2 regions of the Paludibacterium flexuosum genome follow, and region 1 is predicted to be linked to the other one. Evidence: riboswitches for the same ligand, from Rfam matches in the RefSeq annotation. Region 1 holds a riboswitch; the other holds the start of a gene.
What was found. Region 1 has a riboswitch for thiamine pyrophosphate ahead of thiC (phosphomethylpyrimidine synthase ThiC). Riboswitches for the same ligand answer to the same signal wherever they lie in the genome.

Region 2: another riboswitch for thiamine pyrophosphate. It lies ahead of AACH39_RS06490 (thiamine ABC transporter substrate-binding protein); the one in region 1 lies ahead of thiC (phosphomethylpyrimidine synthase ThiC).

Annotation. Positions count from the first base shown of each region.
Region 1 is NZ_AP029060.1:2,442,988-2,448,833, forward strand. It holds gene ung (uracil-DNA glycosylase) at 1-494, opposite strand, end outside; gene AACH39_RS11615 (rhodanese-like domain-containing protein) at 541-864, opposite strand; gene AACH39_RS11620 (protein-L-isoaspartate O-methyltransferase) at 864-1,523, opposite strand; TPP riboswitch at 1,586-1,702, shown strand; gene thiC (phosphomethylpyrimidine synthase ThiC) at 1,745-3,649, shown strand; gene gstA (glutathione transferase GstA) at 3,676-4,284, shown strand; gene AACH39_RS11635 (nucleotide pyrophosphohydrolase) at 4,343-4,699, shown strand; gene AACH39_RS11640 (HD-GYP domain-containing protein) at 4,692-5,846, opposite strand, start outside.
Region 2 is NZ_AP029060.1:1,365,755-1,371,600, reverse strand. It holds gene AACH39_RS06505 (helix-turn-helix transcriptional regulator) at 1-271, opposite strand, end outside; gene AACH39_RS06500 (DMT family transporter) at 364-1,275, shown strand; gene AACH39_RS06495 (hypothetical protein) at 1,288-2,145, opposite strand; TPP riboswitch at 2,318-2,425, shown strand; gene AACH39_RS06490 (thiamine ABC transporter substrate-binding protein) at 2,465-3,478, shown strand; gene AACH39_RS06485 (iron ABC transporter permease) at 3,480-5,012, shown strand; gene AACH39_RS06480 (ABC transporter ATP-binding protein) at 4,996-5,846, shown strand, end outside.

The DNA of each region.
Region 1 (5,846 bases):
AGGGTATTGACCGCATCCAGCAAGGCCGTGGTGACGGTCTGCCAGCCCAGTTTGCCATGGCTGCCTGCCTGATCGGCTTCCACCGTCAGTACGCTGTTGAGCAGCAGGACGCCCTGACGCGCCCAGTCGGTCAAATCCCCCTGCTTGCGCAGCGGTCTGTCTGTATCCCGTGCCAGTTCCTTGTAAATATTGCGCAGAGACGGGGGAATCTTCACCCCCGGCGACACGGAGAAGGACAAGCCCATGGCTTCGCCGGCACCGTGATAGGGATCCTGACCGAGAATCACCACCCGAACCGATTCAGGGCCAGAGAATGACAGTGCGCGAAAGATGTTGTCTCGTGCCGGATAGATAAGGTGGCCTGCCTGCTGGCGTGCGCTTAACTGTTGATCCAGGGAGTGAAGAGCCGTGCGGACAGCTGGCCGATCCAGAATGGCACGCCAGGCGGGTTCGACACGCTCAATGGCTGGCGACAGGAAGGAGTAATCAGACATGAATCAATCTTGGCAATGAAAAGAAAAACCCCGCCGGGGCGGGGGATCAGTATCTCGGTACTGAATCATCGATGGTGGCTGACCAGGCATCAATACCGCCGTGTAGGCTGAGTACCTGATCAAAACCGACCTGACGCAGAAAGTGACAGACCTGAAGGCTGCGCATGCCATGATGACAGACCGTGACGATCAAACGATCGTCCGGCAGTTCGTTATGGCGCAACGGAATCAGATTCATCGGCAGATGCACCGATCCCTCGATATGCGCCATCTGCCACTCCCAGTCTTCGCGGACATCCAGCAGCAGCGGCGCCGGCTCCGACGAATTCAGCCTTGCCGCCAGCGCTTCGCAGGTGATTTCCATCGCCATCAGAAGACGAACTGCTCGGGTTGCAGGGCTTCACTGCCTTGCAGTCTGGGCAGGACCGTTTCGTACAGCTTGGTCTCGGCAAACACGTTGTCGCTTTCACGGCGCACCAGAACCACAGACATGACTGGCAACTGACCGACCGTCACCATCATGCGACCACCCACTGCCAGCTGTTGCTTGAGTACTTCCGGTACCACTGGCAGCGAACCACCGACGAAGATGGCATCGAAAGGCGCATGTTGAGCCAGACCTTCCAGACCGTTGGCATGGATCAGCTGCACGTTTTGACAGCCTGCCTGATGCAGATGATCGGCTGCGATGGCTTGCATGCTGCCATCACAGTCGATGCTGTAGACCTGTTCGACCAGTCTGGACAGCAAGGCGGTGACATAACCGCTGCCGGTACCGATTTCCAGCACCTTGTCGCCCGCCTGCAGGGCAAGATCCTGGATCATGCGGGCTTCTTGCTTTGGTTGCAGCATGCGGCTGCCATTGGGCAAGGGCAGTTCGACATCGGTAAACGCCAGTGCGCGCTGATCATCGGCGACAAAATCTTCGCGTTTCACGTGAAACAGCAAATCGAGGATGGTCGGATCCAGTACTTCCCAGGGGCGGATTTGTTGCTCGACCATGTTGAATCGCGCTTGTTCGAAATCCATTCAGCACACTCCGCAGCATTATGACAATAACTTGCGATTATCCCATATTTGCCTTACCTTCACAGCATCGCTAGGGGTCCTGCCAGTGGTTTTCGTATTCCGACAACACTGACGGGTGAGAAATACCCTTCGAACCTGATCCGGTTAACTCCGGCGTAGGGAAGCGGTGCTGCTCTGTAGCATTTCATGCCCCACGCCGTTTCATCGCCATGGAGGGCATGATGAACGCGCCATCTCATTCTGAATCTCGTATTACACTCGACCAGGCCACCATTCAGCCCTTACCCAATTCGCGCAAGATCTATGTCAGCGGCAGCAGGCCGGATTTGCGTGTCCCGATGCGGGAAATCTCACAAGCCGATACACCGACTCAGCTGGGCGGCGAAGCCAACCCGCCGATCTATGTCTACGACGCCAGCGGACCCTATACCGATCCGTCTGTGAAAATCAGTCTGGAAGACGGGCTCACACCGGTGCGGGCACAATGGATCGCCGAGCGGCAGGATTGCGAAGTGGTCGAAGAACTGGGAAGCATTTATAGCCGGCAACGTGCTGCCGATGCGTCACTGGATGCGCTGCGCTTCAATCTGAAACGTACCCCATTGCGGGCCAGACAGGGGGCCAGGGTGACTCAAATGCATTACGCCCGACGCGGCATCATTACCCCGGAAATGGAGTTCGTCGCGATTCGGGAAAACCTCAATCGTGAACACTATCTGCAGAGCCTGCAGGCGGCAGGACAGGAGCGCATGCTGAAGCTGTTGTCGCGTCAGCATCCGGGGCAGGGCTTTGGCGCCCGTTTGCCGGAAAGCATCACGCCTGAATTTGTCCGCGCGGAAATCGCGGCCGGCCGGGCCATTATTCCGGCCAACATCAATCACCCGGAAAGTGAGCCGATGATCATTGGTCGCCATTTTCTGGTGAAGATCAATGGCAATATCGGCAACAGTGCATTGTCGTCTTCCATTCACGACGAAGTGGACAAAATGACCTGGGGGATTCGCTGGGGGGCGGACACCATCATGGATCTGTCGACCGGCAAGAACATTCATGAAACCCGGGAATGGATTCTGCGCAACAGCCCGGTGCCGGTCGGTACCGTGCCGATTTATCAGGCACTGGAGAAGGTGAATGGCAAGGCAGAGGATCTGAGCTGGGAAATTCTGCGCGATACTCTGATCGAACAGGCCGAGCAGGGGGTGGACTATTTCACGCTGCACGCCGGGGTGCTGCTGCGCTATGTACCGCTGACAGCCAATCGCCTGACCGGCATCGTCTCGCGGGGCGGATCGATCATGGCGAAATGGTGTCTGGCTCATCATCAGGAAAATTTCATTTACACGCATTTCGACGAGCTGTGCCAGCTTCTCGCCCAGTATGATGTGGCGATTTCTCTGGGCGACGGCTTGCGTCCGGGGTCGATTTTCGATGCCAATGATGAAGCACAGCTCGCTGAGTTGAAGACGCTGGGTGAATTGACGCAGATTGCCTGGCGTCATGATGTTCAGGTGATGATCGAAGGGCCCGGCCATGTGCCGATGCAACTGATCAAGGAAAACATGGACAAGGAACTGGACTGGTGTCACGAGGCACCGTTCTACACCCTGGGGCCGCTGACCACCGACATTGCACCGGGCTATGACCACATCACCTCGGCCATTGGTGCGGCGCAGATCGGCTGGTATGGGACGGCGATGCTGTGCTACGTCACGCCCAAGGAGCACCTCGGCCTGCCGGATCGCCATGACGTCAAGGAGGGCATCATCACCTACAAGCTGGCAGCACATGCGGCGGATCTGGCCAAGGGACATCCCGGCGCACAGATCCGTGATAATGCGCTGTCGAAAGCCCGCTTTGAATTCCGCTGGGAAGATCAATTCAATCTGGGGCTCGATCCCGATCGCGCCAGATCATTCCATGATCAGACCCTGCCCAAGGAGAGTGCCAAAGTGGCCCATTTCTGCTCAATGTGCGGACCACAGTTCTGCTCGATGAAGATTACCCAGGATGTGCGCGCCTATGCGGATCGCCAGGGTATTGCTGCCGAATCGGCGCTGCAGCAGGGCATGCAAAGCAAAGCCATCGAGTTTGTCGCTTCCGGGAGTAAACTGTACGACAAAGTCTGAGCTTGTCCGCCAACAGGAGGAAACCCATGAAACTGTATTACGCACCCGGTGCATGTTCTCTGTCTGTGCACATTGCACTGGCAGAATCGGGTTTGGTGTACCAGATCGAGAAAGTCGACATTCGTGCCCAGCCGCATGTCACCGCCAGTGGACAGCCCTTTCAGGCCATCAATCCGAAGGGCAGTGTGCCGGCACTGTTGCTCGACAATGGTGAACTGCTGACTGAAGGGGCCGCCATCGTGCAGTACATCGCCGACCAGGTACCGGAAAAGCAACTGGCACCGGCCAATGGCACCATGGCGCGCTACCGCTTGCAGGAGTGGCTGAATTACATCGGCAGCGAAGTACACAAGTCTTTTGGTCCGCTCTTTTCGCCGGATACGCCTGAGCCGGTGCGGCAGATGGCCCTGGAGCGACTGGGCAAGCGGCTGGATTTTGTTGCCGAACATCTGTCACGTCAGGAAACCTTGCTGCCTGCTTTCAGTGTGGCGGACGGTTATCTGTTCACCTGCCTGCGCTGGTGCCATTACGTCAAGCTGCCGCTGGATCGCTGGCCGGTGCTGCAGGCTTACCAGCAACGTATTGCCCAACGGCCGATGGTGCAAAAAGTCTTGCTGGATGAAGGTCTGAGTTGATCCACTCCGCGCCCGGTGAGCCGTATCTGGCTGACCGGGCGTTTCACGTGAAACCGCTATGAATCAAACCCCTCTGATTGAGGTCTCTGCCTTGCTGGAGGCCCTGCAGCATTTTGCCGATCAACGTGATTGGCAACGCTTTCATACTGCCCGCAATCTGATGCTGGCCCTGACGGGAGAAGTCGGTGAGCTGGCGGAGATTTTCCAGTGGCAAACGGATGAACAGGTGCTGAACATGCCGGTCGATGACCCGGCGCGCTATCAGCATCTGCAGGAAGAAGTGGCGGATGTGTTGTTGTATCTGGTCCGCCTGGCAGGGGTCATGAAAATCGATCTGGATCAGGCAGTACGCAACAAGATGGAGAAAAATGCCCTGAAGTATCCGGTGCCCGGGACGTCGCTGGCACTCAAATGAATTTCAGCGGATCAAGACGCAGTTTCTCCGGTGATTCATGCCGCACGATTTTGTCGGCGCCACCATGTCCCATGCTGCGCGACAGGTCGACAATTTCCGGCGGGATGTGGGCATTGCTCTTCAGACTGAAAAAGACCTTGACCTTGGGCGAGACCAGATTCTTTTCGTTCTGTTCAACGACGACCCCCAGTCGCCCGCTTTCCAGTCTGACCAGCGTACCGACCGGATAGATACCGATGGTGCGCATGAAGGCTTGTACCAGATCCGGATTGAAGTGAAATTTGGACCATTCATAGATTTTGCGCAGGGCATCGGTCGGTGGCATGCCCTTGTGATAGCAGCGATCGGATGTCAGTGCATCATAGACATCGACAATGGCGGCCATCTGACCTAATTGAGAAATTTCATGGCCTTTCAGGCCTTCCGGGTAGCCGCTGCCATCGTGACGCTCGTGGTGCTGTGCCGCGACGGTAATGGAGGTCTGGGTGATGCCACGTGCCTGGGAGAGAATGGCCTTGCTTTCGACGACGTGGCATTTCATCACGGCGAATTCGCGCTCGGTCAGCCTGTCCGGCTTGTTGAGGATGGCATCGGGGATCTTCATCTTGCCGATATCGTGCAACATGCCGCCAATGCCGGCCTGGTGAATCACTTCCTTGCCCATATTCATCGCATTGCAGAAAGTGACCATCAGCGCCCCCACGCTGACTGAATGCTGAAAGGTATAGTTATCCTTGTCCTTGATGCGGCACAGCGCCAGCAAGGCACCGTCATTGCGCAAAATCGAGCTGGTCATTTTTTCCACCGAGGGGGTGACCAGTTCCAGATCGACCTGTTTGCCCAGACGGACATCGTGCAGGATGCCATGGATGATCTGGTGTGCCTCTTCATGGACCATCCTGGCCCGACCGAATTCTTCCGTGGCGGTTGCGCGTTTTTCGCTGGCCGGCGCCGCTTCCACGCCAATTTCCCGCATTTCGCTTTCCAGCTGCGCTTTGACCTCTTGCAGCGTGGGGGCATGCACGACATCCAAGCCTTTTGACGTGTCGATATACACTTCGTGAATGCCGGATTCAGCGATTTTGCGGATTTCACTTTCGTGCGCGACAACAAAGCGATTTCTCAGGAAAGGATGAGACATCCAGTC
Region 2 (5,846 bases), 1.1 Mb from region 1:
CGATATAGACCGAATGATGGCGGCCGCCTTGCAGGGTGTGGGCATCGTGTTCATGATCCGGCGGCGTCCACAGGCCATATTGTGGTGGCGCCAGAAATGGTCGGCCATCGATGGTCAGTGCCATCACGCCGCTGGCGGAATAGCTGAGCTGGCCCCAGGGGTGGCGATGGCTGAGAAAGCGGTCATTGGTGGCAAATTCATTGAGTCGCAGATAGACCGGATAGGGCAGGGTCGTCAGGTCAGGCGGAAACAGCACGCTGCTGGCCGGCATGGCAGGCTTTCGGTATGGATTGTCTGGTTTGCATTATATCCCTTGAATCAGTCTGGCCGACAATACTGTCATTGTGATGACGGATATTTCTTATGCGCGTTTCTTCCCGACACTATGTGCTGCCCTTGCTGGCGGTGCTGATCTGGGGTGGCAATACCATCGTGTCGAAGTTGTCGGCCGGCAGCATTGATGCCGCGGCGATTTCGTTTTATCGCTGGCTGATCGCTGCGCTGTGCATGACCCCCTTTGTCTGGCGCGACTGGCTGGCGCAGCGGGTGCTGATCCGCCGTCATGCCGGGCAATTGGTCTTGCTGGGGTTCCTGGGCATGGTGGCTTACCAGTGTCTGGCCTACCTGGCGGCCAAAACCACCACGGCGACCAATATGGGCTTGCTGCAGGCCACGTTGCCGCTGCTGACGGTGGCGCTGTCGGTCCTCTGGCTGGGCGAGCGGGTGACGCGTGGCGATCTGGTCGGCGGTGTCCTGTCGCTGGTGGGACTGGTCTATCTGCTCAGCCATGGCCATCCGGCGGGCTTGCTGCGGCTGGGGGTGGCGCCGGGCGATGGCATCATGCTGCTGGCCTGCCTGGCCTATGCCGCCTACAGCGTTTTGCTCAAGCGCTGGCCGATCGCACTGAATCGCTGGGCCTCGCTGTGCCTGCAAATCTGGTGCGCGGTGGGGTTCCTGCTGGTGTATTACCTGGCGGCCGGTGCTCCCGGTGTCCGTCTGGTCGCCCTGCCGCTGGTGTTGTATGCCGGCTTGCCGGCATCGTTGCTGGCGCCGATGTTGTGGCTGGCCGGGGTGCAGGCGCTGGGGCCGCAACGTACGGCCGCGCTGATGAATCTGATGCCGGTGATCACGGTGGCGATTGCCAGCCTGCTGCTGGGCGAATCATTGCACGCGTATCACCTGGTGGGTGGGGCGCTGGTGCTGGGCGGGGTGTTGCTGGTGCAGACCTGGCGCCAGCCCCTGGGCATGGCCCCGGTCAGGCTGCGAACGCTCTGAGCGGCGCGCGGTTTACAACAGCGCCCACAGGCCGATGATCATCACCACGACCAGCACCACGGCCAGCACCTGGGTGGTATGGCGCTCCTTGTCGAGCGCCTGGTGCACGGCGTTGTTCAGCGATTCGATTTTTTCCATGCGTTGCTGCAGTTCGTGCCGATCCTGGTCCTGCTTGATCAGGGTCTGCAAAATGGCCTCGCCGCCGAATTCGGCAATCATGGTGCTTTCGCAGACACCAATCAGCCGGTTGACCTTGTCTTTGTAATACAGACCGGAGCGCTGTTGCTCGTCGCTCCATTCGAAATCGAAGCCCTGCTTGGCGAAGAAGGCCTGTTTGTGCAGTCTTTCCGACTCGCTGGTACCGGCCTGAATCATCAGCATGCCGGGGCTGGCACTGTATTCCGGATAGGTCCCCTTGACCCAGGCGATGACGGCCGCGAACAAGAAGTCATCCAGCCCGGCCCCCTGCAGGGTGTCGGTGATCAGGATGCCCGCCTTGGGGCCAAAGGTGATCGAGCGGCTCGGGTGGTCGACGCGGACCCAGGCACAGTTGCGGCTGGCGTGAAAGCGCGCCTCGTCTTCCGGAAATGCGCCCCAGCTGCCGTTTTGGTTGATGGCATAACCGCGGCATTGCACGCGGAAAAAGTCCGATTGCTGGGTGACGGCACGATTGCGCTGCAGGATGCCGTACAGCAGGACGCTGCTGTCTCGCTGCAACTTGATAATCGACTCCCCCAGCGGCATGGCGATGTTGGCCAGTGCGGTATCGCTTTCCGGTGCCTTTATTTCCGTTGCGCTGGCGGCTTGTGCCGCGACATGTTCGGATGCGGGTTGGGTCATCGCCGAAGGTCTGCCAAGGGTAGTGGTCATGCCAGTGCTGCGTCGCTCGTGTGCTTCAAGGGCTCTATCCTGCATTAAAAATGAACTGTTACAAAGCAATTTGCAAACAAAATGCCTATGACGTTGGATTTGGCGCAAAACAAGCTGGCGGATGGCCGTGGTCAAGGATGCCAGCTTCTTCGTCACAACATGTATAATGACGTACTGTCACCGGGGGTGCCGACGTCCATTCAGGGGCTTGTCGGCTGAGAAATACCCTGATTACCTGATCTGGTTCGTACCAGCGTAGGGAGCGTGATCGGCACAGTTCGCTGCGGCCACGCTCCCGCGCCTTTTGGAGAGTGTCCGAATGAAGTTGCGCCAAGTTTGCCTCGCCGTTTCCCTCTGTGCCGCCGCGCTGTGTGCCCAGGCTGCCGATCTTCGTGTCATCACCCACAGTTCCTTCGATGTGTCCAAACCGCTGCTGGCGGACTTTGAAAAGCAGACGGGTATCAAGGTTCAGCTGATCAAGGGCGGTGATGCCGGCGAAATGCTCAACAAGCTGATTCTCACCCGCGCCAATCCGATCGCCGATGTGGTGTTCGGTCTGGACAATTCGCTGGTGGGCAAGGCGGCCAAGGCCGGGGTGATCGAGCCGCTGACGCTGAAATCCGATGGTCGCAAGGCACGTTACAGCTTGCCGGATGGTCTGGTGAGCACCGATTACGGTTATGTCACCCTGGTGTATGACAAGGCCTGGTTTGCCAAGAGCAAGCTGGCGTTGCCAAAGTCGCTGGACGATCTGACCCTGCCGGCCTATCGCGATCTGCTGGTCGTGGAAAACCCGGCAACGTCCAGTACCGGTCAAGGTTTCCTGTATGCCACCATCGGTGCCCTCGGCGAGGACAAGGCTTTTGCCTTCTGGGGCAAGCTGCGCCAGAACGGTCTCAAAGTGGTGAATGACTGGAGCGCCGCCTATAACACCGAGTTTTCCCACAACGGCGGCAGCCGGCCGATCGTGCTGAGCTATGCGACCGATCCGGCGGCAGAAGTGGCTTTCAGTAAAGTCAAATTGACCGAGTCGCCGGTGGCGACCCTGCCGTTGTCTGGTGCCGTGTATCAGCAAGTGGAAGGTGCCGGCCTGATCAAGGGCGGTCAGGCGCGTGCGGCGGCGGAGAAGTTCATCGCCTTCCTGCGTTCGGCACCCGTGCAGCAGGATCTGCAGACGACCATGTGGATGTATCCGGTGATGAGCGGTACGCCGCAGGCCCCGGTGTTCTCCTATGCCAACGAGCCTGCCGCACACCAGACGCCGTCGGCTGAAACGCTCCGCAATAAGGGGCAAGGCTGGATCAAGCGCTGGACTCAGGTGGTACTCAAATAAGATGCGTTCCATGCGTTGGCTGGCGTGGTTGCCGCTGGCCCTGTTGGCCGCGCTGGTGGTCCTGCCACTGGGGCGGCTGATCGCCGAAGGGGCCGGCGCGTTGTCGCTGGCCTTTTTGTCCGATCCTTATTATCGCTGGCGTTTGCTCTGGTCTGCCGGGCAGGCGCTGCTGACCTGTCTGCTGGCCCTGCTGTTCGGCGTACCGGTGGCCTGGACGCTGGCACGTCTGGAGTTTGCCGGCCGTCGCTGGCTGATCCGGCTGGGCATGTTGCCCTTTGTCATGCCGACCCTGGTGGCCGCCATGGGGGTGCTGGCCCTGTTCGGGCCGCAGGGGCTGACCGGCCTGCATGGCCAGGACACGCCCTGGCTGTTGCTGTATGGCAATCTGTTTTACAACTTGCCGCTGATGGTGCGTGCAGCCCAGGAAGGGTTTGCCCGTCTGCCGGCGCATCGTTTGCAGGCGGCGCGCTCGCTCGGCGCCAGCCCCTGGCGGGTGTTCTGGCGCATTGAGCTGCCCGGTGCCATGCCCTGGATTTGTTCTGCGCTGTGTCTGGTTTTTCTCTATTGCTTTTCCGGCTTTGGGCTGGCCTTGCTGCTCGGTGGGCAGCATTACGCCACCGTGGAGGTGGAGATTTATACCCTGGTGGCCTATGAGCTGAATCTGACCGATGCCAGTTCGCTGGCGCTGACGGTGTTGCTGGCCACCGGGCTGGCAGCACTGGCCTATGCCTGGCTGGAGCGGGTGCTGGCGCGTCCGCTGCGGGGTGAGCCGCAGGCGCGCGTGGCGGCGGGGGATGCCTGGCAATATGGCCTGCTGTGCCTGTCCTTTGTGTTGCTGGGCTTGCTGGCCCTGGCGCCGCTGGCGGCGATTGCCTGGCGGGCGCTGACGGCGGGAGCCGCCTGGCAGGTGCTGACCGAGCCGGAGGTCTGGCGGGCTTTGTACAATACGGCGCGCTTCACCCTGCTGGCTCTGCTGGGTGCCTGCCTGTTCGGTCTGGCACACGCCTTTGCCGCCCGTCGCAGTGTTTTGCTGGGGGCGCTGGCCTTCCTGCCCTATGCGGTGTCGCCTGTCTGTGTCGCCTTTGGTCTCTTGCTGCTGTATCCCGGATTGAGTGCCAGTCTGGTGATGTTGCTGGGGGCGTATACGCTGCTGGCCTATCCCTTCATCGCCCGCGGTTTGTCGGCGACACTGGATGCCGTTCCGGCACATTTGCCCCAGGCTGCCCGTTCGCTGGGGGCTTCGCCGTGGCGCGTGGTCTGGCGTGTGTTGCTGCCGCTGGCGGCGCCGGCATTGCGTCGCGGCATGGCTTTTGCCGCCGCGACGGCGCTGGGCGAATTTGCCGTCACGCTGTTTCTGTCCCGCCCGGAGTGGATGACCCTGACGACGCTGATCTATCAACGTCTGGGGCGCCCGGGGGACTTGAATCAGGAGAGTGCTCTGGTGCTGTCCTGCCTGTTGATGGGGCTGGCCATGCTGGCGTTTGTATTGATTGAATGGCAGCGCGAGGAGGCTGGGCATGCTGATCATCGATAAGGTTTCGAAGCGTTTTGGCTCGCAGTGGCCGGCCCGCGACTTGTCTCTGACCGTCGGGCAGGGAGAGATTGTGGCCTTGCTGGGGCCTTCCGGCTGTGGCAAGAGCACCTTGCTCAAGCTGATTGCCGGTCTGGTGCAGCCGGATGCCGGATCGATCCGTTTTGCCGGGGAGGATCTGGGCGGCGTGGCGCCCGAGGCGCGGCATTTTGCGCTGATGTTTCAGGATTTTGCCTTGTTCCCGCATTTGAATGTGCTGGAGAACGTCTGTTTCGGGCTGGTCGAGCGGCGAGTGCCGCGCGCCGAGGCGCGACAGCGTGCCGCCGGTCTGCTGGCGACGGTGGGGCTGGCCGGCTATGAGCGGCGACCGGTCGGGCAGTTGTCCGGCGGCGAGGCGCAGCGGGTGGCGCTGGCGCGCGCTCTGGTGACCGAGCCACGGCTGTTGTTGCTGGATGAGCCGTTTTCCAGCCTGGATGCCCACTTGCGGCTGGCCTTGCAGGCCGAGTTCCGTCAGCGTATCCGCGATCTGGGCATGAGTGCCGTGCTGGTGACGCATGATCGTCAGGAGGCCTTTGCCATGGCGGATCGTATTGCGCTGCTGCATGAGGGACAGATCCTGCAGTGTGCCGCCCCGGCCAGCTTGTTGTCCTCGCCGGTCGACAGCTGGGTGGCCCGCTTTATTGGTTTTGAGAATGTCGGGCCGGACTGGGCGCTGCCGGCGGCAGCCTTGCAGCTGGATGCCCAGGGTCGGGATGCTTGCATCGTCAGTGTGATGCCACAGGCGGAGGGGGTGCGTCTGACCCTGAATCAGGCCGGGCAGCATTACATCATGAGTCT